Regions from separate parts of the Turicibacter sp. T129 genome, predicted to be linked through region 1. Evidence: riboswitches for the same ligand, from Rfam matches in the RefSeq annotation. Region 1 holds a riboswitch; each other region holds the start of a gene.
The links. A riboswitch is a leader RNA that binds a small molecule or an ion and turns the genes downstream of it on or off. The one in region 1 is predicted to bind S-adenosylmethionine.
Positions count from the first base shown of each region.

Region 2: linked by a shared signal. The riboswitch ahead of metK (methionine adenosyltransferase) and the one ahead of NEH75_RS08090 (methionine ABC transporter ATP-binding protein) in region 1 are both predicted to bind S-adenosylmethionine.
Region 3: linked by a shared signal. The riboswitch ahead of NEH75_RS03855 (methionine ABC transporter ATP-binding protein) and the one ahead of NEH75_RS08090 (methionine ABC transporter ATP-binding protein) in region 1 are both predicted to bind S-adenosylmethionine.

Region 1 is NZ_JAMQUU010000041.1:21,015-32,114, reverse strand. It holds gene NEH75_RS08130 (nitroreductase family protein) at 1-372, shown strand, start outside; gene NEH75_RS08125 (MATE family efflux transporter) at 388-1,752, opposite strand; gene NEH75_RS08120 (ArsB/NhaD family transporter) at 2,079-3,353, shown strand; gene NEH75_RS08115 (hypothetical protein) at 3,406-3,975, shown strand; gene NEH75_RS08110 (alanine/glycine:cation symporter family protein) at 4,000-5,301, opposite strand; gene NEH75_RS08105 (leucyl aminopeptidase) at 5,418-6,878, opposite strand; gene NEH75_RS08100 (MetQ/NlpA family ABC transporter substrate-binding protein) at 7,043-7,855, opposite strand; gene NEH75_RS08095 (methionine ABC transporter permease) at 7,963-8,631, opposite strand; gene NEH75_RS08090 (methionine ABC transporter ATP-binding protein) at 8,631-9,644, opposite strand; SAM riboswitch class I at 9,768-9,868, opposite strand; gene NEH75_RS08085 (manganese efflux pump MntP family protein) at 10,073-10,654, shown strand; gene pflB (formate C-acetyltransferase) at 11,034-11,100, shown strand, end outside.
Region 2 is NZ_JAMQUU010000021.1:22,741-33,840, reverse strand. It holds gene NEH75_RS04585 (DNA recombination protein RmuC) at 42-1,223, shown strand; SAM riboswitch class I at 1,297-1,398, shown strand; gene metK (methionine adenosyltransferase) at 1,869-3,059, shown strand; gene NEH75_RS04575 (diacylglycerol/lipid kinase family protein) at 3,207-4,097, shown strand; gene NEH75_RS04570 (VanZ family protein) at 4,267-4,896, opposite strand; gene NEH75_RS04565 (glucosaminidase domain-containing protein) at 5,058-7,283, shown strand; gene NEH75_RS04560 (hypothetical protein) at 7,589-7,954, shown strand; gene NEH75_RS04555 (B3/4 domain-containing protein) at 8,025-8,684, shown strand; gene NEH75_RS04550 (glutamine--tRNA ligase/YqeY domain fusion protein) at 8,788-10,440, shown strand; gene pcrA (DNA helicase PcrA) at 11,050-11,100, shown strand, end outside.
Region 3 is NZ_JAMQUU010000018.1:107,211-118,310, forward strand. It holds gene NEH75_RS03825 (ATP-dependent helicase) at 1-2,003, shown strand, start outside; gene trxA (thioredoxin) at 2,004-2,327, shown strand; gene NEH75_RS03835 (papain-like cysteine protease family protein) at 2,560-3,249, opposite strand; gene NEH75_RS03840 (hypothetical protein) at 3,391-3,519, opposite strand; gene NEH75_RS03845 (hypothetical protein) at 3,860-5,155, shown strand; gene NEH75_RS03850 (DUF6320 domain-containing protein) at 5,139-5,801, shown strand; SAM riboswitch class I at 5,907-6,009, shown strand; SAM riboswitch class I at 6,094-6,195, shown strand; gene NEH75_RS03855 (methionine ABC transporter ATP-binding protein) at 6,290-7,333, shown strand; gene NEH75_RS03860 (methionine ABC transporter permease) at 7,317-7,997, shown strand; gene NEH75_RS03865 (MetQ/NlpA family ABC transporter substrate-binding protein) at 8,032-8,847, shown strand; gene NEH75_RS03870 (M20 family metallopeptidase) at 8,868-10,055, shown strand; gene NEH75_RS03875 (zinc ribbon domain-containing protein) at 10,193-10,645, shown strand; gene aspD (aspartate 4-decarboxylase) at 10,772-11,100, opposite strand, start outside.

The DNA of each region.
Region 1 (11,100 bases):
ATTTTAAACTGTGAGATTATTCATCAATTAAATGATGAGATTGGAATGGTTAAAGGCCATATAGGACATGATTATTTTTATGGAGCACCAGCTCTAATTTTGATTTTAGGTGATAAACTTGCAACTAATGCTATGGTTGATTGCGCAGTGTGTACTCAAAATATTTTACTTGCTGCTGAAGATTTAAATCTTGCAAGTTGTTGGATTGATGAAGTTAAAGCGTTGAATCAAAGTGAAAAGTTTTATGACTATGAAGGAAAATTAAAAATTCCAGAGGGTTATGAATTTATGGGTGGTGTTGCCTTAGGCGAACGTGTAAACACACCGGAAGAACCTGAACAACGAAGAGGAACATGGACGATTATCGATTAAAAAAAGCGACGACAATTAATTGTCGTCGCTTTTTTTATTAAGATGATGCCAAGCTCGCCAAAGAATAAGGGCTGAAATAACAAAGGCCGTAAAATCAGAAATGGGAAAAGAATACCAGACACCGTTTAATCCAAGTGAGGTATATCGAGGTAAGATGAGAATAAGTGGGATTAAAATAATGAATTGTCTAAGGATTGAAAGAAATAGTGAAGGGATTGGTTTTCCTAATGATTGATAAAAGGTTGAGGCTACCATTTGTAGTCCGATGGTCCAAAAGAAAAGAAGTTGTAATCGTAAAACAAAAGTTGCCTCGGAAATTAAACTTTTATCTTTTGTAAATAAGTTAATCACCGTACTTGGAAATAAAATTCCGACGATTGATCCAATAGCCCCGATGATCGTCGTATATATAAGTGCGAGTTTAACGACTTGTTTAATTCGATCCGGTTGTTTGGCTCCGTAGTTATAACTAGCGATCGGTTGTAATCCTTGATTGATTCCCATGATTGGTAAAAAGAAAAAGGAGATGATTCGATTAACTGTTCCAAAGGCTGTTAGCGAAACAGTTCCTCCATAACTTCTTAAGGTTGCGTTCGTGATGAGAGCAAAGAGTGAGCTTGCTCCATTTCGTGCAAAGGCCGAAAACCCCACACTAATAATTGAAGTGGAAACTTTTAAATTTGGGATGAAGTATTTTCGCTCAAACTTAACAATACTGCGATGACTAAGAATAAAGAATAAAGAAAAAGCAGTCGCTAAGGCTTGTGCAAGGACAGTAGCTAAAGCTGCACCTTTAATTCCCCAGTTTAAAACAAAAATGAATAAAAGATCGAGTGCTATATTGAATAATGATCCAATTAACACTGTGATCATTGAAATTTTAATATTTCCTTCGGAACGAAATACAGCGCTAGAAAGTAAAGCAAGAGCATTAAAAGGAATAGCCCAGATTGAAATGAGCAAATAATCACGTGCATAAGGAATTAATTCTTCATTTGATCCAAAGATATATAAGATTTGATTAATAAAAAAGAAGCTAGTAATCATTAATAAGATTGAGATAATGGTTGTCAAAATATAGGCATTAGTCATTACCTGATTAGCACGATTATTATTTTGTTCACCTAAACTTCTTGAAATTGCTGAAGCTGCTCCAATGGAGATCATTTGAGCAAATGCAGCATATAACGTTTGAATGGGAAAAACAATCCCAATCCCACCTATAGCTAAAGTTCCGATTCCTTTCGCTACAAAGATAGTATCGACTATATTATAAATCCCACTAGCAAGCATGGCGATAAAAGCGGGCATAGAAAAAGACAAAAGGAGTTTGCTAATTTTTTCAGTTCCCAAGAATTCACTACTACAATTTGCTTTCATTAATGTTTCACTCCATTACTTAAATCATTCTGTTTTAGTATGTCTAATTCTACGGGTATTAAAAAAATGTGGGTGTATTTTAAAATTAAAATAAGTCATCGTCTCATAGGACTAAATATTCAAAAAAAGTAAATATTAATAATTAGTATAAGTAGGTGATAAAACGGTTTATAAATTTGATTTTTTTCCTTAAATTATGAAAATAATCCAATAATAAACTAAAATTATCTATTTTATCCCTAATTATTACATAAATTACGTGTATTAATTACTAATCAATTATCCTATAATGAATTCTGCAAAATTTTCATAAAGGAGTGAACATCTTGGAAAATCCACATTTTCTTCCTGCAATTATCATATTTCTGATTGCTTATGGAATTATTATTTCTGAAAAATTTAATCGAACTGTGATTGCATTAATTGCAGCAGTTCTAATGGTAGTTTTTCATATCTTTAATCAAGAACAAGCTTTAGAATTTATTGATTTTAATACCGTTGGTTTATTAATTGGAATGATGATTATTGTTAACATTTTAAAGCGTACAGGAGTTTTCCAATACGTTGCAATTAAAACAGCTAAGTTATCAAAGGGAAGTCCTTGGCGAATTATGGTTTATTTCGCTATTATTACTGCTGTTTCATCTGCTTTACTCGATAATGTTACAACCATTTTATTAATTGCTCCAGTGACCTTTGTTATAACAGAAACATTAGGTTTAAATGCAATACCGTTTTTATTAACCGAAGTCTTTAGTGCAAATATTGGTGGGCTTGCGACATCAATCGGGGATCCAACCATCATTATGATTAGTGGGGCAACAGGATTATCTTTTACGGATGTTTTATTTAATTTAGGACCGATTGTGCTTGTTATTTTCACTGTTGTGTTATTGATTTTAAAACTTATATTCCATAAACAATTACACATTAGTGAAGATAATAAGAAGAAAATTGAACAGTTTGATGTGTCTAAGGCAATTACTGATTCAACCCTACTCAAAAAAAGTGGAATTATCTTATTGTTAACAATTGCTGGATTTGCTACACACCATGCAATCGGAATTGAATCAGCGACTATTGCCTTATTAGGTGCTGGTATTCTTTTATTAATTAGTAAAGTTGACGTAGAAGAAGTGTTAGAGGAAGTAGAGTGGCCAACCATCTTCTTCTTTATGGGATTATTCGTTATGGTTGGAGCACTTGAAACAGTAGGTGTCCTTGAAGTATTAGCAAGTGGATTAATTAGCCTAACAGGTGGAAGTGTGATGATTACGTCACTATTAATCTTATGGGTAGCGGCCATTGCTTCGGCTTTCTTAGATAATATCCCATTCGTCGCAACTATGATTCCGTTAATTTTAAATATCGGACAAATGACAGGAATGGATACAACGGCTTTATGGTGGTCATTAGCTTTAGGTGCATGTTTAGGTGGAAATGGTAGTATCGTTGGTGCTTCATCTAATGTTATTGTTAGTGGGATGTTGCACAAAAAAGGATATAAACTATCATTCGGTGACTTTTTGAAAATTGGGTTCCCAATCATGATAATTGCTGTTGCCATTTCCACAGTCTATATTCTGATCTTTTATGTCTAATTAGAATAAATATCCTATAAATACTATTACTTCTTTTAAAGGAGAATGAATTATGTCAAAATACTCGCGAACTTATAGACCTACTCGATCTTATACAACTTCAGGCGTTTTAACTCAAGCTAGTTATTTAGAAATGGAAGCTGAGCAACATGAAATGAAACTAAGACAAATGGGGGGAGAAGTTCTCCAATTAAGTGCAAAATGTTGTTATGTGAGATTTCATATTGGAGAATTTAAATTATCTTATGTTTATAATATCAATCGATCAAATCGTTATTTCTTAGAACGTCTTAAACCGTATCCACTTCCCTTAAAAGAATACGAAAATGAAGATGATGTAATTGAAATGATTCGCCTTGATTTAGAACATTTCCAAAATGCAGCTAAGAGTAAAAATATCACTTCGTTTATTAAAATTAATCAAGAGTTAAATCGAACAGCTAAAGCGTTTGAAGATTTATTTTTATACTATAACGTAGAAACATTCCATACAGATACAATTTTACAAAAGCTAGATGAAATTAAGGATGAAATCCGTAAAACAGTAGATGATTCAGAACGTTTATTTGATGATGGTGAGCCATGCTCATTAATTCAATTTTTAGAAACTCCAGTAAAATAACAGAAAAGGTCGTAAAGTTTAACTTTACGACCTTTTCTTATTCATAATAACTTTAACCTCTTTAGCCAAATAACAAAGGGCCATAACATTAATTGTGGCAGTTAATGCAACTCCTAAGTCGACAAGTGACCAAATCAATGAGGCTGAGCCGATGGATGAAATCAAAATCACAATTAACACAATTACTCTGACAGGATAAAGAATCTTTTCATTCTTACATAAATATTTTACATTACATTCACCATAAAAATATCCAGTTAAAATGGTACTAAAAGCGAAGAAGAAAATAGAAATCGCTAAAATAACTCCACCAATTGGGCCAAATAGTTCTGTTAAAGCATACTGAGTTAACTCGATTCCATTACTGTGAGTCGTGCCAACTTCCACGGCATTAGTCACCATAATTAAAAAAGCAGTAATCGTACAAATAAATAGTGTTGTAACATAAACTCCAAAAGATTGAATATAGCCTTGATCAGTAGGATTATCGCTATTAGTTACCGCGGCTGCATGAGCACCCGATCCCATTCCAGCTTCATTAGAAAAAACACCACGTTTAATTCCAATGATGATGGTATACATCACGGTTCCTCCAATTAAGGGAGATGGCTGAAAAGCATCTTGGAAAATAGTCATAAAAAAAGTTGGAATATAATCAAAGTGAGTAATCATAACAAAAAGACCAATTCCTATATAGAATAGAGCCATAATTGGAACAATCTTTGATGTCATTTTAGCAATTGTTGAAGCCCCACCAAAAATAATCATTGAAGTGATCAATGCTAATCCAACTCCAGTTAATAGTGGAGGAATAGATAATACATCCCTAAATGACGTTGCAATAGTATTGGCTTGAATTGCACTGAAGCCAAATGTATAGGTTAAGACGATAATAAAAGCATAAATAACTGCAAATCCTTTTTGATGCATTCCATATTCAATGTAGTAAGCAGGCCCTCCAATATAAATATCCCCATCTCTTTTTTTATACAGTTGTGCAAGTGTACTTTCAACGAATGAAGCGGCTGCTGTAATTAAGGCGCTTATCCACATCCAAAATACACTTCCAGGTCCTCCGATGTAAATTCCAAGAGCAACTCCAGCTAATGAACCAACGCCTACTCGCGCAGCTAATGCCATTGTAAATGACTGAAAGGAGGACACACTACTATTAGATGATTTTTTAGTTAAGCACTGAATCATTTTTTTAAATCTAAATTGAACGCCTTGAAAATAGAACGTAAATATTAAACTAACAAATAACAATATTGGAATTGCTAAGTATGACCAGATAATATGTTCCAAATCTTTGACTAGTTCTGACATATTTAATCCTCCATCAATGTTTCATAATTAATATCTAATGTATTTTAAGAAGTGGAGGATTATGATTAAAAACAAAAAAAGAGATATCGTTAGACGATATCTCTTTAGATTAGGCATTATCCTTGTAATTCTAAGTATTTTGCGATTGTACGAACCATAACTCCAGTTCCACCTTTTGGACCTAAATCATAAGCTGTTTTTGAATCAGCAGTTCCAGCAATATCTAAGTGAATCCATGGTGTATCTTCAACGAATTCTTTTAAGAAGGCTGCAGCCATAATCGCTCCAGGTTTTCCGATTGGAGCATTGTTTAAATCAGCTACATCACTATTACGAAGAGCTTTTTGATCACGAGGGAATAAAGGCATTTGCCACATATATTCATTTGTTAAATCAGCAGCTTTCTGAAATTCATCTAAGAAGGCTTGGTTATTAGTAAAGGCTCCTGTTGTATCAGCACCTAATGCTGCAATAATTGCTCCTGTTAAAGTAGCTAAATCAATGATTTTGCTTGCACCTAAGTGTTTAGCAAATGTGATACCATCTGCTAAGATTAAACGTCCCTCAGCATCTGTGTTTGTTACTTCGACAGTTTTCCCACTCATTGTTGTTAGGATATCACCAGGTTTGATTGCATCTCCGCTAATCATGTTATCTGTTGATGGAATAACAAGTAATAAGTTGACTGGTAAGTTTAAGCGTACCGCAACTTGGAAAGCACCGAATGCAGAAGCGGCTCCCCCCATATCACCTTTCATTGCTTCCATCCCAGAACGTGGTTTTAGACAATATCCACCTGTATCGAACGTTAAACCTTTACCAACTAAGGCAGTGATATTTTCAAAGCGTGGTGTTCCTTGATATTTCACGACAATCATTTTTGGAGGTTGGACGGATCCGCGGTTAACACCAAGGATTCCACCCATTCCTAGTTGTTCCATTTCATCTTTTTCAACGATGCGAATTTCTAATTCATGTTCATTAGCGAATTGAGCGATATGACTCGCTAAATCTGTTGCCGTTAATTTATTACCTGGCTCATTTAATAATTGACGAGCACTGTTTGTTGCCTCTCCGTAAATCACTCCACGATTTAAATCATCTGTAATTTGTGAATCGCAATGGATGAAGAAATTAACAGGTGTTGTAGCTTTCTCTTCAGTCTTATAAGTTTCCATTTTATATGTTGATAAAGTGATAGCTTCAGCACAAACTGTCGCTAATTCATTAATTGAGACAGCTTTACAATCGAATGTTTCTAATAAGATGGTTACATCCTCTTTTGCTGCTTTTGCGACTTTTCCTAAAACTTTACGACATTTTTCAACCGTAAAATCTGTTGATTTGCCTAATCCCACAATATAAACTTTTTTACTTTCAATTTGCCCTAATGGATAAATTGGCGTGATATCTTTAAAGTTAGTTGGAATTAATCCCTCTTCTAATGAAACTGATAAACGTTTATTTAATGCTTTATCTAATTGAGTAATAATGTCATGAGAGATATCTGAGAAAACGCCAACTACTAAATTTGTTTTTTCATTTTTAATCTTTAAACTCGATTTGAATTCAATCATCGTTCTCACCCTTTCTTTGTTTTAATATTATACCATAAATTACCTGTATTTATGGTATAATCTATCAATTTATATTATGGCTCTTTTATAGCATTTATTATTTCATACTTTTTAAACGTAGGATATGAAAAAGCACTCGATTTACTTGAGTGCTTTTAAATGAATTATTCAGAAACAGGAACAACCGCTCCTGCATATGTTTCAACAATGAAATCTTGGATTTCTTTAGAACGTAAAACTTCAACTAATGTTTTAATATCATCACGGTTTTCATCTCCGCTATTAACAGCGATGATATTTACATAAGGAGATTCAGATCCTTCCATAGCAATAGAATCAGTCATTGGATTTAATCCACCGTCTAATGCATAGTTTGTGTTAATTAAAACCGCATCTCCTTCATTTTGTTCATAAACAGTAACTAACATACCTGGATCAATATCGGTTTTGAATGTTAAGTTTTTAGGATTTTCAATAATATCTTCTACTGTAGCAACACTAGCATCTACATTAGAATCTAAAGTAATTAATCCTTCTGTTTGTAATAAGGATAACATACGTCCATGATCAGCAACTGAATTACTCATGATAATTGTAGCGCCTTCAGGTAATTCATCTAAAGATTTATAATTTTTAGAGTAAATACCGATTGGCTCGATGTGAATTCCACCTGCATTAACTAGATGTGTTCCATGCTCTTCATTAAATCCCTCTAAGTAAGGGATGTGCTGGAAGTAGTTCGCATCTAATTCTCCTTCATCTAAAGTTGTATTGGGTAAGACATAGTCTTGGAATGTGACAACATCTAATTCAATTCCTTTTTCCTTAAGTAATGGTTTGGCTTGTTCTAAAATCTCTGCATGAGGAACAGCTGTTGCTCCAACTTTTAATGTTGTTTTCTCTTCACCACTATTTCCACATCCAACTAAAGAAATAGCTGCCACTAAACTTAATAAACCTAATGATAATTTTTTCATTTTTAACTTCCTCCTTAAATTTTCATATTCTTTGCTCGTTTTCCCCAACGAGTGATATATAAATCTTAATCAACTGATTAAGGATTTAACTGAATAAATAGTTTTTATTAACGTTTGTCAATTTGTTTAGTGATCATATCTCCGATAAACTGAATCACAAAGACAATTACTAAAATAATGACGGTTGCTACAAAAACAACGTCAAATCGATGACGTTGGAATCCATCTAAGTAAGCTAGATTTCCAAGACCACCTGCACCGATAACACCAGCCATTGCTGTATATCCAACAAGTGAGATCGTTGTAACCGTAATTCCTGAAACTAAAGCAGGTAAGCTTTCAGGAATGAGGACTTTTCGAATAATCGTCCAAAGTGAAGCTCCCATTGCAATGGAAGCTTCTATGACACCTTTATCAATTTCGCGAAGCGCGATTTCAACAAGACGCCCATAGAAAGGAGCGGCTCCTATAATTAAAGCTGGTAGGGCTGCATTCGGCCCAAGGACCGTCCCAACTAAGAATTTTGTAAAGTTTAACAAAAGAATGATTAAAATGACAAATGGAATTGAACGAAAAATGTTAACAAATGCTGATAAAACACGATTAATCCATTTATTTTCTAAGAGTTGATTCGGTGCTGTTAAAAATAAGACTAACCCGATAATTAATCCTAAAATAAAGACGAAGATACCTGCGATAGCAGTCATATATAATGTTTCAAGCGTTGCCGAGAACATTTTATCCCATTTGACATTTGGTAGTAATAATAAAAACATTATGAAATCACCTCAACTTCTACCCCAACTTCTTTTAAATAATTAAGAGCTGGAATGATTTCTAGACCCGTAAGTTGAACATAAAGAGAACCGTAGCCACCCTCTTGAGTTTGTACGACCTTTCCTTGAATAATATTAATGTCCACTTGGTAGTTACGAATAACGTTTGTGATGAAAGGTTGTTCTGCTTTTTCTTTTAGATATTTCAGAAGAACAATTTTTCCTTTAGGGAACTTTTTAATTAGATGTTCGACCGTCTCAATTGAGTCATCTTCACTCGCTACTTGTTTAACGAAACGTTCAGTAACTGGATGCTGAGGATTAGAGAAAACCGTTAAGACATCTCCTTGTTCAACGATACGCCCACTTTCCATAATCGCCACATGATGACAAATTTTTTGAATCACATGCATTTCATGTGTGATTAGAACAATAGTTAAGTTATATTTTTTATTAATTTGAACAAGTAAATCTAAAATTTCATCTGTTGTTTGCGGATCAAGGGCTGAAGTGGCTTCATCACAAAGTAGAACTTTAGGATTGTTAGCCAATGCACGTGCAATCCCAACGCGTTGTTTTTGTCCACCACTCAATTGAGAGGGATAATTGTCTTCTTTTCCACTTAAACCAACTAATTGAATAAGTTCTAAAACTCGTGGCTTGATTTCTTCTTTTTTTACCCCTGCAATCTCAAGTGAGAAGGCGATATTTTCAAATACCGTACGTGACCAGAGTAAATTAAAGTGTTGAAAGACCATTCCAATTTGTTGTCGAGCTAATCGAAGCTCTTTAGAGGAGATTTGAGTTAAATCTTTCCCATCAATGGTAACTGTCCCTTCAGTTGGACGTTCCAGTAAGTTTAACATTCGAATTAGTGTACTTTTTCCAGCCCCACTGTAACCGATAATTCCGAATATTTCCCCTTTTCGGATAGATAAGTTAACCGAATCTACAGCAGTGACACATCCAGAATTCGTATTAAATATTTTTTTTATTTGATTAAGAACAATCATGAAATTCTCCCCTTTCGTTCTCTTAATCAGATGCTACAATTTTCTTATTTATGAAATAAAAAAACCTTTCTACTTCGATAAGCAGAAAGGTGTATTACATAATTTATATGTAGATCACACTTTCCCTTATCTTTCAGACAATGTCTGCAGGAATTGGCACCGTATCATGACTGATTGGTTGCCGGGCATCATCGGGCCTGTCCCTCCGCCTCTCGTGATAAGAGTTTGTTAAGTTGTATAAAATTGTAAATCTTAATAACTATTATAAATCCTATTTATGGAAAGTCAATTATTTTTTTCCACAAACAGGCCACAGTTATTAAGTCTTATATAGGGATAATATGAGATAGAAAAATTTTAATCATATATTTGTAATCATTTCGATAAGATGTAAAGATAAAAGGAAACTAAAGTTGGGGTGAGAATCGTTGAAAGAATATTTAGTAGTTATCATGATAATGTCAGTTGCATTAGCTATGGATGCATTTGCGGTTGCTATTACATTAGGAATGGATGGATTAGCCCATACAGTGAGAGATCGTCTTAAAGTATCCATTAGTTTTGGCTTTTTTCAAGGTCTGTTATTTGTCATTGGAATTGTTTCATTAAAGTTTGTTAGTGGAGAAATCACGACGTATAATCATTTAATCGCTGGTGTGATTTTAATTATATTAGGTGTTAGAATGTTAAAAGAAGCTTTTGAAAGCTCGAAAGAAGAATATATTGAATCTCATGAGATGGGCTTCAATAAAAAAAAAGATTTATCCTTAAAGTTACTTGCGATGTTTGGGATAGCGACAAGTATCGATGCTTTAGCAGCGGGGATTACTTACGGGTTAATTTATGAACAATTAATTCTGGCTACTATTGTCATAGCAACTATTGCATTTTTATTTTCCTATATAGGATCAACCTTTGGAAAAACATTAGGGCATATGATAGGAAATAAAGCAAACATCTTTGGGGGAGTTATGATTATTTTACTAGGAGTTAATGCCTTATTTTTTTGATTACAATCAGTAGCAGATACGCTTTATTTTATTAGGAAAGAGATATCTTTTTTTAATATCAAAATTAGGATTTTATCTTTATTTCCTATATTATATTGGTAAATTATCCATAAGATTGTAAGCGTAACTCCTTATATTAGAAAAAAATAAAAATATTTTAAAAAATTAATGTATATAAGTTGATTTTTTCCAGTGTTGGAAATATAATAATAACTGTAAAAGATATATACGTTATAACGTTTAAGGGGAGTTATTAAATGTTATGTTCGTATAGTGAAAACCCTTTACAAAGGGAGGAATCTTGTTGTAAAATTATGGTAACAATAAGATTTGAAATTTCAGAGAGCGGTTCTTAAGAGAACTATAAGGAGGAACTATCATGGAAGCTTGGCAAGGCTTTAAAGGTACAGAATGGCAAGAAAAAATTGATGTGCGTGACTTTATCA
Region 2 (11,100 bases), on a different contig from region 1:
CATTTATGGTAAAATAAAGAAGTGTTGAAAGAGGGGATGGTATGATAGGTGTATATTTATTATTAATCATGTTAATTGTTTTAGTGTTATTAGTACTAATCAGGCAGAATCCAAGTAGTGGAAGACGCCAACATTCATTACTTGAACAGCAAATTAAACAGATGATTGATGAACAACAGCGAATGGAAAAAAGGTTGCAACAAACTAATTTTCAAATGTTAGATACCGTTGGACAAAATAATGAGCGAGTGCTCGATCGTTATGGCCAATTTGAGCGTACGATTCGTGGACAGTTACTTCAACATAGTACGGTGGTGACGGAACAGCTACAGCGTGATTTTGAAAAGTTAAATGAGCGCATGGAAGTGAATTTGATGCGTATTAATGATAAGGTGAATGAGCGTTTAGATCAGTCGTTTAATAAAACAAATGAGACGTTTCAGAGTATTTTAGTTCGATTAGCGAAGATAGATGAGGCGCAAAAGAAGATTGAAAGTTTATCAACAGATATTGTTTCATTGCAGACGTTGTTAACAGATAAGAAAAGCCGTGGAACATATGGGGAGGTTCAGTTGTATCAAATTTTGGCTTCAGTATTTGGAGAGAAAAATGACCGTTTGTATCAGACTCAATATAAGGTTTCAAATGGAACGATGGTTGATGCGATTTTATTTGCACCAGCCCCATTAGGAAATTTACCGATTGATTCGAAATTCCCATTGGAAAACTATCAGCGAATGATGGATCGTAACTTACCTGATGTAGAACGTAAAATTGCCACCAAGCAGTTTAAACAAGATGTGAAAAAGCATATTGATGATATTGCCATGAAGTATATTACACCGGAGGAAACATCGGATCAGGCGATTTTATTTTTGCCAGCAGAGGCCATTTTTGCAGAGATTAATGCTTACCATATTGATTTAATTGAATATGCTCAACAAAGACGAGTTTGGTTAGTTTCTCCAACAACTTTAATGTCGACTTTAACAACGATTCAAGTCATTATAAATAATCTTGAACGCGATCGTCATGCTTTAGTCATTCAACAAGAGTTAAATAAATTAGGAGATGAATTTAAGCGATATAAGGAACGTTGGGATAAATTAAGTAAACACATTGATACAGTTTCAAAAGATGTCAAAGAGATTCATATTACGACTGAAAAAATTGGAACTCGCTTTGATTCGATTTCAAATGTTGAATTAGATTTTAAAGAATAACCGTTAATAATTGACAAGTTACGAGTTTGTTCTTATAATTAATAATGAAATTAAAAATAAATATAATAATATACTCTTATTAAGAGCGATGGAGGCATAGGGGCCTATGAAGTCGCGGCAACCTCCTTGAATAGGAAGGTGCCGACCCAAGCGAGTTTAACTCGAGCAATAAGAGGGTTTGAATCAGTCATTCAAGTCCGCTTATAGCGGACTTTTTTTGTTAGCCTAAAGGGACAATTTCGGGGTTATCCACTCAAGTGCTAAGGAGTGATGAGCAGTAGTGAATCCGACCAGCCTTTGTGGTTTTACCGCATTAGATGAGCTATATGTAAGCTTATCTCTTTAAACAGAGTAAAAGTTAGATAAACTGTACACCGTAGGTGAAACTATAAGTTGTTCTTTCCATGTTATCCGCTAGTATGCTCATGATCTGAGCGGCTAGCGATAGATTATATGTACTAGTTTGTTAAAGAAAAAAGAATTACTTAGAAAAGGTGGATTATTTTTCTTAAATTGTCCATTATAGGTATGAATGATTGATTTTGTTAATGATTTTTAAATATTAACCGGCCCGAGCTATTATCTCTCGTCAGGAACTTAATAATATAGAGTATTTCTTAGTGTAATTAGAAGGAGGACATTAGTATGTCAGAACGTCGATTATTTACATCAGAATCTGTAACAGAAGGGCATCCAGATAAGATTGCAGATCAAATCTCAGATTCAATTTTAGATGCTATCTTAGCAAAAGATCCTATGGCACGCGTTGCTTGTGAAACGTCTGTGACAACAGGATTAGTCTTAGTATTTGGAGAAATTACTACTTCTTCATATGTTGATATCCAAAAGGTTGTTCGTGAAACAATTCGTGAAATTGGATATAACCGTGCGAAATATGGGTTTGATGCAGATACTTGTGCTGTGTTAACAGCTATTGATGAACAATCTGTAGATATTGCAATGGGGGTTGATCAAGCATTAGAAGCTCGTACAGGAATTATGACTGATGAGCAAATTGAAGCAATTGGTGCAGGGGATCAAGGATTAATGTTTGGTTTCGCCACAAATGAAACTGAAGAATATATGCCTTTACCAATCTCATTAGCACATAAATTATCTCGTCGTTTAACTGAAGTTCGTAAAAATGGAACCTTAGATTACTTACGTCCAGATGGTAAAACACAGGTAACAGTTGAATATGATGAGGCAGGAAAACCAGTTGCAATCGATACTGTTTTACTTTCAACACAACATTCACCAGAAGTAAGTCACGAACAAATCGAAGCAGATATTAAAAAACATGTCTTTGATGCAGTGTTACCACAAAACTTAGTAACAGAAAATACTCGCTACTTAGTTAATCCAACAGGACGCTTTGTCATTGGTGGACCACACGGAGATGCTGGATTAACAGGACGTAAAATTATCGTTGATACATACGGAGGATATGCACGTCATGGTGGTGGAGCATTCTCTGGAAAAGATGCAACTAAAGTAGACCGTTCAGCAGCTTATGCAGCTCGTTATGTTGCTAAAAACTTAGTTGCAGCGGGATATGCTGATAAAATTGAAATTCAATTATCATATGCCATCGGTGTTGCTCAGCCAACTTCAATCATGGTTGATACATTTGGAACAGGAAAAGTATCAAATGCCAAGATTGTAGAAGTTATTCGTCAAAACTTCGACTTACGTCCAGCAGGAATCATCCAAATGTTAGATTTACGTAAGCCGATTTATAAACAAACAGCTGCTTACGGACACTTTGGACGTACAGATGTTGATTTACCATGGGAACGTTTAGATAAAGTTGAAGCTTTAAAATCACAATTTTAATAAAATAAAAGCCTGGTTCTAATTTTTGAATCAGGCTTTTATTTGTGTACTTAGAATCTCTACAATCATAAACGACATTTTTTTTGACAATAGGTGATATAATATAATGTAAAATTAAAGTTTAAATTTTTGAAAGGAAGTGCCTCTGTGCGTAAGAAGTTATTACTTATTATTAATCCAACTTCAGGACGTGGGATAATAAAGGACTATTTATTACTGATTATTAGCCAATTGAGCTTAGCTGGATATGAGGTGGTCGTGTATCCCACTAAAGCTAAATATGATGCAGTGGAGAAAATGAAAGAGGCTAGAAATTATGATTTAGTCGTTGCAAGTGGAGGCGATGGAACCTTAAATGAAGTCATCACAGGGTTAATCCAAGCAAATGCGAATACACCAATTGCGTACATTCCAACTGGAACGACCAATGATTTTGCTACCACACTTGGAATTCCTAAAAATATCCCTAAAGCGTTAGATTTATGTATTCAAGGGAAACAGATGCCAATTGATATTGGACAGTTTGGTAGTCGATATTTTACTTATGTTGCTGCGTTTGGAGCCTTTACTGATGTCGCTTATGAGACGCCACAACCACGAAAAAATATGTTAGGCGGATTAGCCTACTTAATTGAGGGATTATTAAAGTTACCTACCATTCAATCGTATAAGTGTAAGATTACTCACCGTGATGGTGTGATTGAAGGGGATTATATTTTTGGAATGATTTCTAACTCAGATTCTGTCGCAGGTATAAAAAATGCATTTGGAAATCAGGCTGATTTAAGTGATGGTTTATTTGAAGTGACGTTAATTCGTGCTCCGAAAAATCTGATTGATATTCATCGAATCTTAAATGACTTTTTAAATACTCAATATGATCCAGAATATGTAGTGACATTTAAGACGGATCGTATGACTGTTGAGAGTGAGCAAGATGTTAAGTGGACATTAGATGGTGAAGATGGTGGGATTTTAAAAAGTGTTAATATTAGAAGTTTACAACGACGAGTACAAATTCTATCTTTAAAAATGTAGACATCAGCTATTCTTATAATTAGAAAGAACAGCTGGTGTTAAATGAAATGGATAGCACCTCTATAGTAGATGAAAAAAGTGATTCTATCTCTGATAAAGAATCACTTTAAATTCTATTATGGGGGTATTTTTATATCATTAGAAGGGTTAATATTATTAGTTTGGTTTGTTAATCGTCTAATGTAAAGGGGGTTCGTTCAATAATTGGTTTCTCTTTAGAATATTGCTGTTTTGAGTTATTGTTACTGAGATGTTTATTAATAAATTGGATCAAATTTACAATCACAAAGATAAAAAGACAGAAGGTCATGCCGGTCACTAGGCCTAAAACATCAATTTCAAAATCATTAATCTGTCCTGTTCTTCCCTCGACAAAGAGTTGATGGATTTCATCAGTAAAGGCAAAGAACGATCCACAATAAAATGTAATTAAGAAGGCTTTATAGAAGTTAAAGGCGTAAGTAAAGACCCCCATTGAAAGTATCCCAAGTATCATATAAATCCCAAAATGTGCCCATTTACGAATGATAAAGCTCCAATTACTATAGGTAGAGAAGATAAAAGGATAAAGTTCTTCTAAGTTTAATTTATAAAGTACTTTAATAACAAATTGATCCCATTGACGTAAAAAGTTATTTAAGAATTCAAATTGACTGAGGAATAAATATAAACTATTTGAGAGGGAGCCAGACTCTCGACCGGTTTGATCGGATAGGCTATAGATTAACTTCATAAAACAATAGATTGTCATCAGTCCAATCAAGAGAAATAATCCTTTCTTTAAATGTTCTCGTTTCATATCACACCTCCATCATTAAGATTTTAAGTATTATACAATATTTTCCTTTTGATTGCTAGAGCTTTTTTGTATAACGAAGTATGAATCTTATGTTAGGAGACATACTAAGAAATCAGATTTTTAATGAGTTTCATGTAATTTTTTATATAGGAGCTAGAAGGATGAAGAGATTATGTATATTAGTAGTGTGTTTGTTGTGCTTATTATCGGCACAAATAAAGATATTAGCAGATGATGATTTAGGTTCAGGTGATTATCAGGATTTTTCCACGGTAGAGAGTACTTTGGAAAAACTTCGATCTTATAATCCCAGTGGATTAGTTAATTATATACAAGTCGTTGATCAGTTATTTTCGATTCAATCTTTGTCTGATTTATTTAACCCGTATTATTACTACAGTATTAATACAAATATGAGTAATACAACAGAAACTACACGTACAAAGATTGTTAGTGCCTATTGTGATCCTTATTATTATGAAGTAGTGATGTCAAAGTCTGATGGAAGTTATGAACATGTTGCTTGTTTACAAACGTTTGAAGAAGCAAAGGAATTAAAGTCTAAGGTTCAAGGCTTGACGTTTGATGATGGAGTTTTAGTCGTTTTGAATGATGGCATGATTGTGATTTCGATGGACCCAACTATTGTTCAATTTAAAACGACGACTTGTGGAGCTAATCATAATTTAACGAATTCTGAAACACTAGATACGTATATTAATGCCTGTTATATTGATGAGGCATTATTAGTTGATGAAACAGAAGATGCATTTAAAATTTATATGTCAGGTTATGATGGTTGGGTTGATCGTCATGCGGTGTATGATGCTTCGGCAAGTACTGAAACATGGGTCAGTATTATTCCGAGTAATCAAGTTCAAAATATTTCGTACTATACCAAAGAAGGTGAAGATCTCATTCATTATTTAGCACAAGATGTTCGAGATGCTTTAGCAAAGACACCTTTGATTATCGGTAAAGCACCGCAGTGGATGGAAGAAGGAAAAAGTTATTATAGTTATGATGGGATTTATTTTTATGATGATTGGCAATCGATTTCAGTTGATGGGGTAGGAGCAATAAATAGTAGTGAACCCTTCTATAATTATTTTCAATACCTCCCGTATCGTTCAAAAACAAATTATACGTATGATGAGTTGAATACTTATTTAAATCAGTTAGGTTATACACAAAAGGCTGTTACTTATCCACCAACTGAAGGTGAGAGTCAGTTAGTAGATGAGGGAGAAAGCTTTTTAGAAGCCCAAGAATTATTTGGGATTAATGGGGGATTAGAGTTTTCAATGGCTTTACATGAAAGTGGTTATGGTCGAAGTAAGATTGCGATTGAGAAGAATAATACGTTTGGGATGAATGCGACGGATCAAAATCCATATGGGAATGCCACACAGTTTACGAGTATCCGCAACGGTGTATTCTATCATGCAGAACGCTATGTATCTTGGGGATATACTGATGCTGTTTCGGATTTTAGATACTATGGTCCACACGTTGGGAATAAAGGAAGCGGGATGAATGTTAAATATGCCTCTGACCCTTACTGGGGTGAAAAAATTGCGGGGCATTACTATCGTATGGATAAAGCATTAGGTGGTAAGGATTATAATTATTATCAACTTGCGATTAAACAGAATAATCAAGTGATTCCTGTTCATTTGGATTCAGAGGGGAATCTTGCTTATTTAACTTCAAATCAACAACAAAGTACGGGCATTCGTAACTATCCTGTTTTAGTGTTAGCTCAAATGGAGGATCAGCTCAAAATTCAAAGTGATATGCCAATTTCAGAACAAGAAGTGATAGAATCTGATATAACGTATAATTTTGAGACGAGTGAGGCTTATGTTTCAAGAGATGATTTTATGTTATTAAATGAAGAGACATCTAATCGCCCGAACGAGGTGATCACGTATGTCACTCTTTCGGTAGGAGATGAAGTAGAATTGACTCAATTATTAGGGGGATCTCAATTAGAGTTATCCACACTCGAATTTGAAAGCACGGATGAGTCGATAGCAGTCATTAAACAAGATAAGCTTATTGCTAATTCATCGGGAATTACTCGAATTTTATCATCCAAAAATAGTGAGATTGATTTTGATGTCAGAGTCGTGATTCCAGTTGAAAAGCTAAAGATTAAAACAGAAGTGAGGTCATTGAAGGTAGGGGAATCTGTTACATTAGATTATGAACTTTTGCCATTAGATGCAAGTCATCAGAATGTTTTGTGGTTAAGTAGTGATGAAGGGGTGGCAACAGTTACACAAGGTGGTACGGTTCAAGGAATTGCTGAAGGAGAGGTTGTGATTTCGATTTTAAGTGATGATGGAGAGCGGATCGATCAAATTCGTTTAAAGATTAAATAGTAGAAGCAGGTTTTGTATAAGCCTTACAAACGATCTGTTATAATGAAATGAACATTTTGAGTCGAAGGAATTATACATGAATAAAGAAAATAGGATTAGTTTGATGGGGATAATCTTGGTTAATTTTAATATTTTATACACTGACTTTAAGCTCTAATAAACGTCGAGTTTTATGAGGATAGGCTATATCTTTACCATTCAAAAGCTTTAACGATAGAAGATTTAGAACACTTTATAGTGAAAGAATAAAAACTCAAAAAATGGTCAATGCTATTAGTAACTGTTAGTTGTCTGAGGTGATCAAAGTGGTTGTTAATTTATTCTTATTGCTATCGATATCCATTCTCTTATTATTTTTTATTAATCAACTACGTATCACTCAGATTTCACCAGAGCATCTATTTTCTTGGCTGAAGTGGTATGGACTATGTTTGATTGTTTATTATGTTTTATCTTCGAATCAATATTATTTTGAGCGAATGAATTATTTATTAGTAGATGTCGTGAACTTAAGCGTTCTAATTATCATTTCTTTTGGCATGATGATTTATGTTCATCAATACTGTATTGATAAAGAGAGAGAAAATAAATTAAAAGAATTGGCTATTGCTTACGCACTGTTGAAGAAGGAAGAACAGGATCGAGAAGCTGAATCTTTTAAAAAAGAATAAAAAGATAGTTTTAAACTATCTTTTTTAAATTGTATAATGGTAATTAAAGTTACATTATCGGAGGTTTTTTATGAAGAAGATTACACTTGATAAACAATTAAAGGAGAAAGTTCCTGGTTACTGTTTAGCCATCATGTCTTTTGATACAGAAGTGACACCAACACAGGAGTCATTAAAACAAGAGATGGAACAGCTAGAAAAAGAGATGATGGAACAATTAACGCTAGAGACGCTGTTAAAACAACCACGTATTGCGGCAGCTCGTGCCGGATATAAAGCATTAGGGAAGGATCCGTCACGTTATCGTCTATCAACAGAAGCTTTACTTCGTCGTTTAATTAAAGGTAATGGGCTTTACTTTGTTAATAATGCTGTGGATATTGGAAATGTTTTATCAGCTCGAACGCAACGTAGTGTGGCTGTATTAGATGAAGATAAGATTCAAGGAGATATTTTGATTCGTATTGGCCAGGATGAACCTTATGAAGGAATTGGTCGTGGAAATATTAATATTGAAAATATCCCAGTGTATTGTGACGAATTAGGTCCATTTGGAACACCGACATCCGATACACCTCGAACTCGTATTACAGAAGAGACGAAAACTATTTTATTATTCATTACATCATTTAATGGGACGGATGGTTTATTACAGGATGTTGAATTAGCTAAAGACTTATTCTCAAGATTTGGTCAAATGACGAATTTTTCACTGGAAATAGTGGAATAATGTTACTATGTATTCTAGACTTGTGATATAATCTAAAAATAGATTTTTATATATTAAAGGCGCAATATTTGCATTAGTTTTGAATTTTAGCGAGGTGTTTTTTATGGAAATGGTCAATGAAAATTCAAACTTCATTAAGACGATTATGAAAGAAGACTTAGAGAGTGGTAAGCACAAAGAAATTATTACACGCTTCCCTCCAGAACCAAATGGTTATTTACATATTGGTCACGCGAAAGCCATTTTAACAAACTATTTATTAGCTAAAGAGTTCGGTGGAAAAATGAACCTTCGCTTTGACGATACGAATCCCGTTAAGGAAGATGAAGAATTTGTTCAAGGGATTATCAATGATATTAAATGGTTAGGTGTTGAATATAACGAATTATTATTCGCATCTGATACATTCGAGAAAATGTATGAGCATGCTGTTGAATTAATCAAAAAAGGTAAGGCATATGTTGATGATCAAACACCTGAGGAAATGCGTGAAAACCGCGGGACATTAACTCAACCTGGTGTTGAATCACCTTATCGTAATCGCTCTGTTGAAGAAAACTTAGAGTTATTCGAAAACATGCGTAAAGGTGTTTACAAAGATGGAGAAAAAGTATTACGTGCTAAAATCGATATGGCTTCTCCTAATATGAACTTACGTGACCCTGCATTATATCGTATTTTACATACAACTCACCATAATACAGGTGATAAATGGTGTATCTATCCAATGTACGACTATGCTCATCCATTAGAAGATGCATTTGAAGGAATTACTCACTCATTATGTTCATTAGAGTACGAAGATCACCGTCCACTATATGATTGGGTAATTGAAAACTGTGAAACAGAAGCAAAACCTCGCCAAATTGAATTCGCTCGCTTAAACATGAAGAATACAATCATGTCGAAACGTTATTTAAAACAATTAGTGGATGAAGGTGTTGTTGATGGATGGGATGACCCACGTATGCCAACGGTAGCGGGATTACGCCGTCGTGGTTATACACCAGAAGCAATTACAAACTTTATCCAAGAAGTTGGATTATCAAAAGCTGTAAGTACAGTTGATCCACAAATGTTAGAACACTTCATTCGTGAAGATTTAAAATTAAAAGCTCCTCGTACAATGGCTGTTTTACGTCCATTAAAAGTTGTTATTACTAACTATCCAGAAGGACAAGTTGAATATTTAGATGCTGAAATCAATCCAGAAGTGCCAGAAATGGGAACTCGTCAAATCCCGTTCTCACGTGAAATCTATATTGAGCAAGAAGATTTCATGGAAAATCCAGTTCCGAAATACTTCCGCTTATTCCCTGGAAACGAAGTTCGTTTAAAACATGCTTACTTCATTAAATGTACTGATGTCATTAAAGATGAAGAAGGAAATATCGTTGAAATTCATGCAACATATGATCCAGAAACGAAATCAGGATCAGGATTTACAGGACGTAAAGTAAAAGGAACGATTCACTGGGTAGATGCAACACATAATATTCCAGCTGATTTCCATTTATATGAACCGTTATTAATTGAAAATGAAGAAACTGAAGGATTACCATTCTTAGAGCGTATCAATAAAAACTCTGAAGAAGTTGTTCAAGGATTCGTAGAAGAAAATATGAAAGATGTTCAAGCACATGACAAATTCCAATTCTTCCGTCACGGATACTTTAATGTTGATCCAAAGCGTACAAAAGATGGTAAGTTATCATTTAATCGTATTGTTTCATTAAAATCAAGCTTCCGTATCTAATTGATATAACTGCGTATATAACTAAAACTCGTAGATTAATGTGTTATATTAATCTGCGATTTTTTTATGTTAAGAAGTAAATTAAGTTTTTTTGTAGTATTTTGATGAAGAAAAAGTAAAGTGCAAAAATTGCATAAGCTTACTTTATTTTTGCTAGACTAATAAATATGTCTGTTTTATGATAATATTCTCAAAAAATGGCTGATAACAAACGAATGTTTGTTTAATTTAGGCTATAAAATTGCTATAATAAAACAGATTGTATTTATCATTAGTAAAATTAAAAATGAGATAGATAAGTCTCAGTAAATTTTATGTATCACAAAATTTTTAGGGCCTAGCAGTTGAGGATTAATACTTCGAATGGCAGGGACCCACTGAGATTATAGGATGCCTTGAATGGCATGAGCTTTAAACATTTAGTTTGCAACAGTGAATGTAGAAAACATTTCTGTATATAAGTCCAGATGAGTTTTTTATAGTGTAAAAACTTTTATCTGGACTATAGTCTGCTTTAATATCAGAGCGGTTAATGAATTAAGATAGATACAAAATTGTAAAATATATTTCTGTATCTATATAGATGAAATTTTTTATAGAGGTGAGATGATGAGTCAATTATTAGATAAAATGAATCCCCAACAAAAGGAGGCTATTCTA
Region 3 (11,100 bases), on a different contig from region 1:
ATGGTTGGTGGCTTTATGAAGAGTATCAACGCCATTTGAAAGAGCATCACCTGCTAGACTTTAATGATTTATTACTCTATGCTACGGATTGTTTAGCTCAAGAGGAAATTTTGAAGAGGTGGCAATCTAAGTTTCAAGTCATCGTGGTTGATGAGGTGCAAGATACAAGTATCGTAGAGTATGAGTTAATTCAAAAGTTAGCTTTACATTCAAACTTCAGTGCCTTTGGTGATTTTAATCAGACGATTTATGAATGGAGAGATTCAAATCCTGTTTTAATTCGTGCCAAAATTATGGAAGATTTTAATCCAATCTGTTTAGAATTATCATTAAATTATCGAGCGACAAAACGTCTCGTTCAAATGAGTGCGAATTATTTAGAGAATGGAAAGCGTGCACGCTTAATTAATCCTAGTTTATCACCAAAGTTAATTGAAGCAGCCAGTGACGTACTGGGGACTCGTCCTGTCTTTTATGAAGCGGGAACAAAACAAGAAGAAATGAATTTTATTATTGATCACTTAAAACATCATCGACAGGAAGATCTTGCGAAAACAGTTATCTTAACACGAAGTAATCGTCAAAATAGTGAAGTTGCTAACTTTTTAAAAGCAGATGGAATTCCGTGTTATCTAGTTGATCAATTATCTTTATTTAAACGCAAAAGTATTAAAGATTTACTTGCTATCGTTCGATTTTATTTGAATCCATCGGACGAAGTTTCTCTTCAACGATTTATTCCTTTGTTATTTAAGTCGGTTGATTTAATACAAATGATTCAGCCTCAATATTTAAAACGTTATAAACAATACGAGATGCGCCTTGTCGACTTATTTTCAAAACAAGCTTATGATTATGAGGAACCTTACGGCTTATTGAAGCAACATTATGAAAAAGGACGAATTATCATTTTTGATGTGGAATCAACTGGGCTTGATGTCACTAAAGATGAAGTCATTCAAATCGCTGCTATTGAGTTAAAAGAAGGAATAGTTGTTCAATCTTTTGAACGTTTTATTAAGCCGTCGAATTTGGTTGGAGATTCTGCGTTAGTTCATGGATTTAGTGATGAGTTTTTAGAAACGCATGGACAATCAGCTTCTGATGTTTTTCAAGAGTTTTTACAGTTTATTGATGGTGCTCTTTTAATTGGTCATAATGTTCAGTATGACTTGAAGATTGTTCGTTCACATATGAATCGAGTTGGTTTATCATGTGACACAATCGTAGGTTATTGTGATACGCTAGATATTGTGAGGCGATTATATCCTAATCTCAAAAACCATAAGCTAGATACGGTGAGTGATTTTATTGGTGTGGAACACGAACCAACGCATAATGCGATGGATGATATTTTGGCCACAAAAGATGTGTTAGTTAAAAGTATGGAACGCTTAATGCAATGTCATGAACAGCGTAAGAAGGTCATGAGTTATTATCAGGCATCATTAATTCCTATCGTTAATCAGTTGGAACAAATAAATGCTTGGATTAATCAAGAACTTCCTTCACAGTTTTTATTAAAATTAATTGATGAGTTTAAAATCTGGGAGACAGCCCCATGGGTTGAAGATGAAGTGGAACAAATGAAGCATCATGAACTATTAGCTTGCTTAAGAGAAATTGAGGAGCAACATTTAACCGATTGTCCTCATCTTCCAATGTGGGAGTTATGGACACGAATTTTAGCCCAAACTTCGTTATCGGCTAGTGAACTGGATCGAGTTATGAAAGACCAAAATAAATTAGCGGTGATTACAGTACATCAATCGAAGGGATTGGAATTTGATCATGTGATTATTCCATTTTTAAATCAAGGGATGTTCCCGCTTGATTTTAATGGTACAAACCAAGAAGAGGAATGTCGTCTTTTTTATGTTGCCATGACCCGTGCGAAACAAACCCTTTTATTAACGCGTCATCTTAAGGATTATAGTTATTCTAAAAAAGAAAAGGAAAGAAGTCGGTTTATTGATTTCTTATACACACAAATAGGTGATTAAATGAATAAAATTTTTGAAGTAGAATATAATGCACAGCTCCCACAGTTAACAAAACAAGGCTTAACTTTAGTGGATTTTTATGCCACATGGTGTGGGCCATGTAAAATGTTAGCGCCTATCTTTGAAGAATTATCAGAGACTTATCAAAATGACGTTCAATTTGTTAAAGTGAATGTGGATGAAGTTCCTGTTTTAGCGCATGAATATCAAGTCATGACGGTGCCAACATTAATGTTGTTTAAGGATGGAAAACCGATTGAATCAGCAAAAGGATTTCATCCATTAAACGAACTAAAAGGATGGTTAGATTATCATCTTAAATAATAAAAAGGCTATGTTCATCTTTTTTGAACATAGCCTTTTTATTATTTAAGAAAACTAGTCTATTTATGGGGATAGGTAATCCCCCCCCCGTACCCCACCAAAGGACAATGTAAGTCGTGTAGGGGTCCCGTTTAAGATGTTTTCATAGACTAAATAGTCCTTGAGTGATTCCGATATTTATTTTTATCTCTTGATCGCAAATTTTAACTATTTTGAGATAGCTTCTTTATAATTATAATTTTTTATCAATGATAATGTATGGTTGTAGTTGGTATGGTTTAGGAGCCACTTTGCGATCTTGCCACATGTAGAAGAATTTTTCTAATGGGAAGATTGAATACCCGTCTTGCCAATGATCAGAAGTATCGTATGGGTCAGCAAAAATTAAAGTGTCATCTCCAATTGAAGGTGTCCCATTGTTATCATAACCAATAATAGCGACCCAATGTCCATCCCAATCGCCCCATTCAACCATAATTGGACGTCCAGCTTCTAAGTGACTAGTCAACCATTTTACAAAGTATGAATCTTTAGCATCATCTACCCAGGCAGAAGTTTCATCACTATTTTCAGAAGCGTATAGTGAGGATGATGAGAATGTTGGATATAAGTTTCCGATATTAGATGGTGTAACCCCATCCTCTTCTTTTACTAAATCTTCTTCTGTGTAGTTGGTTTTATAGCTAGTTTCAATTACTTCAAATCCTTCTAAGTTTGAGAAGAAGTTATACATTTCTTCAACATTTGTCCCGTATTCATAGAAATTATTAGCTGTTCCAGGTAACGCATTTTCCTCATCCTCATCAACTGATGATCCCATTGCCACGGCGATATCCCATTCTGATAAATCAGTTTTTCCCATATGTGTGAGTGTCATTAATGCAACAGCATTTCCACAAGACCATTCTGTTGTTTGTTGCATTGTTTTAAAAGATGGGATAATTGTTAAGATTTCATCAGAAGTTAAGTGATAAAAATCAGGATTTACATAAAATCGTGACGTAGGATTATCACCAGCGAAAGCATAAGCATCTGCTCCACCATATTCATCAAAATCTTCACCTTAAATGAAATCAGGTTTTGTTTTTTCTATTGTTACAGCATGATTTGAACCATCAGTGGTTGGATTATTTTGACAAGCTGTTACAACTCCTAATGCCATTAGAAGTGAGGTGAATATTAGTTTTTTCATTTCGTTGCATCTCTCCAATCTATTTTTTTGCTATAAGTTTAGTAATTATAAACTTTGTGTAAAAAAACTAAAAAAAATTACTCTCATAAAAAAAATAGTTAAATCTATTTTTTAAGTTTTATTTACGTCATGAAATGTATCATATACCATTTTAAAGCATAAATCAATAAAAAGTTCCGAAAAAAGTTTAAAAATATTAAACTGAAAGATAAGTAAAAATAAGAAAAGAAGAGGTATCATTAAACTTTACTCTCAATAGCTAGATTTCATGTGTGTGTTAGTGTATGATAAGTGAAGTATAGTTTTATCGTTAATATTGAAACAGTAAGGAAGATGAGGTATGAATGAGAATTTTCAAACGTTTTATTGGAGTAAATTAGATAATGTAGCGAAGTTATATGCCCTTGTTTCTAGTTCGAAGGCAACGAATGTATTTCGTTTATCTGTCAAGATGAAAGATATGATTCAAGTTGACCTTTTATCAGAAGCGGTGAGGGCAGCGTTAATTGAGATGCCTTCCTTTAGTGTACGTTTACGTAATGGATTTTTTTGGTATTACTTTGATATGAACTTACAAAAGCCTCGTATCCGAAAAGAATATACATATCCTTGTTCTAAAATGACGAAATTTACAAATAATAATTATTTATTTAGCATTACTTATTATGAGAAAATGATTCATTTAGAAGTCTTTCATGCGCTGGCAGATGGTGCAGGAGCCACTCAGTTTTTAAAGGTTATCATTTATCATTATCTCAAACGTTTATATCCAGAATTAGCGACGGAATCCATTGTGATAGGTGGAGATCATTCATCTTTACCTGCGATGGATGAAGACAGTTTTTTAAAGGTAAAAAGTGAAGCTCAATCAAAAGTCATACCGAAAACAACTGTAGCATATAAAATAACAGGTATTAAAAAACGTCCTCAAGAATTAAAGGTCATTCATGGGATTATGTCTGCTAAACAGGTCGTTCGTATCGCAAAGCAATATGAAGTGACCGTATCCAGCTTGCTATGTTCAATTTTGATTTATGCGATCTATGAACAAAATTATAAATTTAATCAGGATCTTCATCCTATTATTGTCACGGTTCCTATTGATTTAAGAGGGAGATTTGGTTCACATACGTTAAGAAATTTCTTTTCAAATGTTAATGTGACGATTACACCAGGTCCTGACTTAAGCTTTGATGACTTATTAAAAGACGTTTCAAACCAATTGAATGAGGGAAAAAAGCCAGAAGTTGTTAATCGAAAAATTAATGATAATGTCAGTGCTCAAAAAAACATGATGATTCGTTTCGTGCCACTAGGAATTAAGAACATGGTGATGCGTCATATTTATCATGAAGCGGACAAAGGAGTTACAACAACGTTATCAAATTTAGGGCGTGTCGTCTTACCTGAATCATTAGCTCCATATGTTGAGGAAATGCGAATGATGATTCCTGTGACACCTCATCAACCGATTCGTTGTGGTGTTATTTCTTGTAATGATCAATTCGTTTTAACATTTACTTCTTCTTTAGAGGAAACAGATATTCAAAGATACTTTTTCAGATTTTTAAAAAAATACGGGATTGATATAACAATCTCTTGTAATGAGGAATTTAATCATGAAATATTGTTCTAAATGTCAGATGAAAGTACAAAATCAATTGAATAACTGTCCACTTTGTGGGCAATCACTGGAGTCGGTTGAATTTGAAATTGAACGAGATTATCCAGAGCAATTTGCAAAAAAACGCCGTTTTTCTATTCGAAAATCCATTATTTTTTTAGCGATGATGATTATCTCCTTCTCATTTATCAGTGGGATTTTTCAAGATTTTCAATGGAATTGGGTATTCATTATTACAGCTGCAACACTTTACTTAACTATTAGTGCTATTTTAGGATCACGTGTGAAAAGAAATATTGGTCCAAATATTTTAACACAGGTTATTGGAATATCGGCTTTATCAATCATTATTGATTATTTTTTGGGATATAGTGGGTGGTCTTTAGAGATTATTTTCCCGCTGGGGTTAATGGCTGGAACAACTATAATTACTGTCATGATTCTTCTTAATTCAAAGCGATTTACGGATTTAGTTATTTATCAATTGATGTTTGGATTGATGGGAATTGTGATTTTGGCGATGATTTATTTCCAAGTCATTCTGTTTCGTCAAATTGCTATTATTGGAAGTTATTATACGATCATTACTTGTGTCGGTTTATTCTTCTTTGCAGATCGTCAGATGATTCATGAGTTGAAGAAAAAATTTCATTATTAATTAATATTTTTGATAAAAAATACAAATTATGTAAGAAATGATTTACAAATAGAAAAATAGATGTTATAGTATCCATAAGTTAAATAATTCCAATTGAATCGTGATTCCTTATAAAGAGAAGTGGAGGGACAGGCCCGATGAAGCTTCAGCAACCAGTACAGATGTACAGTGGTGCTAAATCCGACAGAACTATTCTGAGAGATGAGGAGAACAGGTTAGTATGCTGATTTTAAACTAAGGTGTTCTTCTGATTTCTCAGAAGGAATCCTTAGTTTTTTTAATTAAATAATAATCCTTATCGAGAGAAGTGGAGGGACAGGCCCGATGAAGCTTCAGCAACCAGTACAATGTACAAAGGTGCTAAATCCGACAGAGCTATTCTGAAAGATGAGGGAGTGAGTGAGAATTTATTTAGATTTGAACGGACTTCTTTCATCAGCATAAGGAGTCCGTTTTTATTTTGGAAACAGCAAGAAAGGAGAGTCAATATGATTGAACTGAAGAATGTGAGTAAAACTTTTTCGCTAAAGGGGAAGATTGTTGAAGCGGTTAAAGAGGTTAATTTGACAGTAGAAGCTGGTGAAATTTTTGGGATTATTGGATATAGTGGTGCAGGCAAGAGTACTTTAATTCGATGTTTAAATTTTTTAGAAGTTCCAACTGAAGGTGAAGTGATTGTTAATCGTCAAGTGCTAAATCAATTATCGCCCAAAGAATTAAGATTAGCTCGTCACAAAATTGGGATGATTTTTCAGCACTTCAATTTATTAAAGACACGAACTGTTTTTGATAACGTTGCTTATCCGTTAAAAGGTCAAAAAATTAGTAAAGAAGAAAAGAAGGAAAAAGTACTACGTCTTTTGAATTTAGTGGGTCTAGAGGATAAAGCAGATGTGTATCCTTCCCAATTAAGTGGGGGACAAAAGCAACGTGTGGCCATTGCACGAGCATTGGCTAATGATCCTCAAGTTCTATTATGCGACGAGGCAACATCTGCACTTGATCCACAGACGACAAAGTCGATTTTAAAACTTCTTAAAGAAATTAATAAAGAGTTAGGATTAACGATTGTGTTAATTACGCATCAAATGGAAGTGGTTAAAGAGATTTGTCATAAAGTTGCGGTCATGGAGAAGGGCCGTATTATTGAACAAGGAAATATTGTTAGTGTCTTTTCAAATCCACAATCAGAGATTACAAAAGATTTTGTGTCCTCATTATTCCAAGATGAGAAAATCTTTGAGTTATTAGCAGAAAGAGCACCACTAGAAGAACTGAGTCACTTAGAGAAGCTAGTTAAAATCTCATTTGTTGGTCAGCAAACAGGACATGCCTTTATTTCGAAGTTATCAAAGCAATTTAATGTAGAGGCAAGTATTTTATTTGGAAGCATTGAGATTATTCAAAAGACCCCGATTGGTCATTTGATTGTTAGCTTCCATGGTAACAAAGAAGAAATCTTTAGTGCGATTAACTATTTAGAAAACTCAGATATTCAGGTGGAGGTGTTAAAGAATGAATCAGTTGCTTAATCAAATTTGTCCGAATGTCGTAGCGTATTTTCCAGAGTTAATTCAAGCGCTATGGGATACATTATTGATGGTGGTCATCTCGGGATTGTTTGCTGTGTTAATTGGTTTACCCATTGGAGTTGTTTTAGTCGTGACAAGACCGGGACATTTGTTAGAACAAAAAGCAGTTAATCTGATAGTGGGGAAGTTCATTAATGTTTTTCGCTCGATTCCATTTATTATTTTATTAGCATTTATTATGCCATTAACTCGAGCAATTGTCGGAACATCGATTGGATTAAAAGGGGCAATCGTTCCTTTAGTGGTAGGAACTGCGCCATTTGTTGCTAGACAAGTAGAATCAGCCTTATTAAATGTGGATCCTGGTGTGATTGAAGCTGCAAAGGCAATGGGATCAACGCCATTTGAAATTATTTATCGTGTCCTACTTCGAGAAGGGCTAGGTGGAATTATTTATGGACTAACGATTACGACGGTTAGCTTAATTGGATTTTCGGCCATTGCTGGAAATGTCGGTGGTGGAGGTTTAGGAGACTTCGCTATTCGTTATGGGTATCAGTACTATAAGGGAGATATTATGGTAGTAACGGTCATTATTATTATCATTTTAGTTTCAATCGTTCAAAGTGTTGGGGAAGCACTTGAACGAAAGTTCAGTCATTAATGAACAAAGAAAAAAATCAAAGGGAGAGATAGAAATGAAAAAGAAATTATTAAGTATTGTAACAACGATTTGTTTAGGAATTTTATTAGTAGCATGTGGTGGGCAACCTGAAGATGCTGACAATGTCATTAAATTAGGGATCAATGGAGAAGTGAATCAGATTTGGAAAAGCGTTCAATCACGTTTAGCAGATGAAGGGATTGATTTACAATTTGTAACATTTAGTGATTATAATTTACCGAATCAAGCATTAGCTGATGGCGAAATTGATGCAAACTCTTTCCAAACTATTGCGTTTTTCGAACAATTTATTAACGATCATAATTTAGATTTAACATCAATTGGCTATACGGTTTTAGCTCCAATGGGAATCTATTCATCAAAAATTTCTGACTTAAATGAGTTACCAGATGATTCAACTGTTTTAATTCCAAATGATGCATCAAATGGAGGACGCGCCTTATTATTATTACAAGATGCGGGTTTAATTAAATTAGCGGATGAAGTTGGAATTACACCAACTGTAAAGGATATTGTTGAAAATCCTAAGAATCTTGAAGTTGTTGAATTAGTCGCACAACAATTACCACTTTCATTAGCTGATGCAGAAATTGCAGTTATTAATAATGGAGTTGCCGTACAAGCTAACTTATCACCTTTAAATGATTCTATCTATATTGAAAATACAGAAAGTGAGTCTGTTGTAAATTATTATAATATTATTGCGGCTCGTACGGAGGATAAAGATAATCCAACATTAAAAAGATTAGTGGAAGTTTATCAAACAGAGGAAACGAAAAAAGCAATTGAAGAGGAATATAAAGGGGCAAGTATTCCAGTTTTTGAATAAGAGTATAGGGGGAGATTATCATGGAACAAAAAATTATTAAAGTACAAGATTATTTAAATAAACGTCGAGAAGATTTTATTCAGATTAGTCATCAAATTCATGAACGTCCTGAGAGTTCAAACGAAGAATATTTTGCCTGTGAGTTATTAAGTGAGACATTACGCCAAGCCGGATTCGATGTTACTGTGAATGTGGCAGGTCATGAAACAGGATTTGTGGCTCGTAAAGCATCCTCTAAACTAGGTCCGATTATTGGGATTTTAGCTGAATATGATGCTTTAGCTGGACTTGGTCATGGATGCGGACATAATATTATCGGGGCTAGTAGTGTAGCAGCCGGTTGTGCATTAGCTCAAGTGATTGAAGAAACGGGTGGGGAAGTCGTTGTATTTGGAACGCCTGCTGAAGAAGGGGGAGATAACGGAAGTGCAAAAGGATCATTTGTTCGCGAAGGATTATTTAAGGACGTTGATGTTTGTATGATGATTCATCCAGGTAGCAAGACGACTATTACTGGACCTTCTCTTGCTAATCATCCAATTGAGTTTGAATTCTTTGGACGACCAGCTCATGCAGCGGGATGTCCAGAGAAAGGAATTAATGCCTTAGATGCGATGATTGTGTTCTACAATGCAGTAAATGCACTTCGTCAACAATTGACACCAGATGTTCGTATTCATGGAATTATTACACATGGTGGGGATGCACCAAATATTATTCCTGAATATACAAAAGCAAGATTCTATATTCGTGCTAATACGATTCAAGTTTGCGAAGAAGTGACTGAACGTGTGATTAAAGCAGCAGAAGGAGCAGCTTTATCGACGGGATGTGAATTAAAATATACGACTTATCAAAATATTGTGGAAGATTTAATTGTTTATCCAAAGTTTAATGAATTATTTACAAAAGTGGCGACTGACCTTGGACTAGAAGTAGAGGAACTTGATCCGAATGCTTCACGTGGTTCAACAGATGCAGGAAATGTGAGTCAAGTGGTTCCAACGATTCATCCATCACTTAAAATTTGTGAACCTCATGTTGCTGGTCATACTAAAGAGTTCAAAGAGGCGGCGGCTTCTAAAAGAGGTGATCAAGCGGTTTTAGATAGTGCTGAAATTTTAGCACGTATTAGTTTAGAGTTACTGTTAGATTCTCAAAAATTAAAAGAAATTAAAGATGAGTTTGCATTGTTAAAAGCTGAATAGTCAAAGACAAACGCATAGAGCAATCTATGTGTTTTCTTGTTTTTATCATTGTTATTTTGCGGAATAAAACATAAAGTGATGATTAGTGAATATAATGAAGTAATTTAATCAAAGCTGTTGGGATAGGAGGAGAAGAAATGAATTCATTTTTTGAAGGACTTGGAAAGAAAGTTTCTCAAACAGGACAAGATGCGATGAAAAAAACGAAAGAACTAGCTGAGATGACAAAAATTAATTCGCAAATCGCTGAGGAAGAGAAGAAACTGAATAAATTATATATGAAGTTGGGACAACTTTATTATCAGATGCATAAGAATAATCCGGAGTTAGTATATACGGATATTTGCCAAGGAATAGGTGGATGTTTACAGACTATTGATCGATATGAAGTGATGTTAAACGAGTTAAAAGGGATTAAGCGATGTGAGAAGTGTAAAACGGAAATGCCGATTTCATCAACGTTTTGTCAAACGTGTGGAAGTAAATTAAATGATGAACGAGAAACCATTGTTTCGACCATTTGCCCGGAATGCGGAATGGAAAATGGAGGGCATGCAACGACATGTATTAAATGTGGAAAGTTACTATAAGAAAAAGCTGTTGATGTTTAAATCAACAGCTTTTTTATAATTATCTATCTAGAGGGAGATAAGTTTTTACATAATGAAAACCTTTGGTTTATAAAAGCAACTTTAGAAATCAGTTCTGTATAGTGATTACCATTTAAATGCGTTCCAATCTTCTGCGTATTTAGCGAATAATTCATTAATAGCTTTACCGATTTCAGCATATTCTTCATCTTTTAAGTTAGCTAATGAAACACGAATTGACCAAGATGGTCCTTCAAATCCACTACCATTTAATAAGACAATACTGTAACGATCAGCTAATTCAAATAAGAACTCTAATGAATTTCGTTCCTCTTTAAGGTATTCAACGAATTCCTCACCATATTTAAGTTTTGCCCAAACCAGTAAATCAATTTCGTCATAGTATGACGTACTATAAGGATTTTCTTCTAAGGTCAGTTCATCAAGGTAAGTAT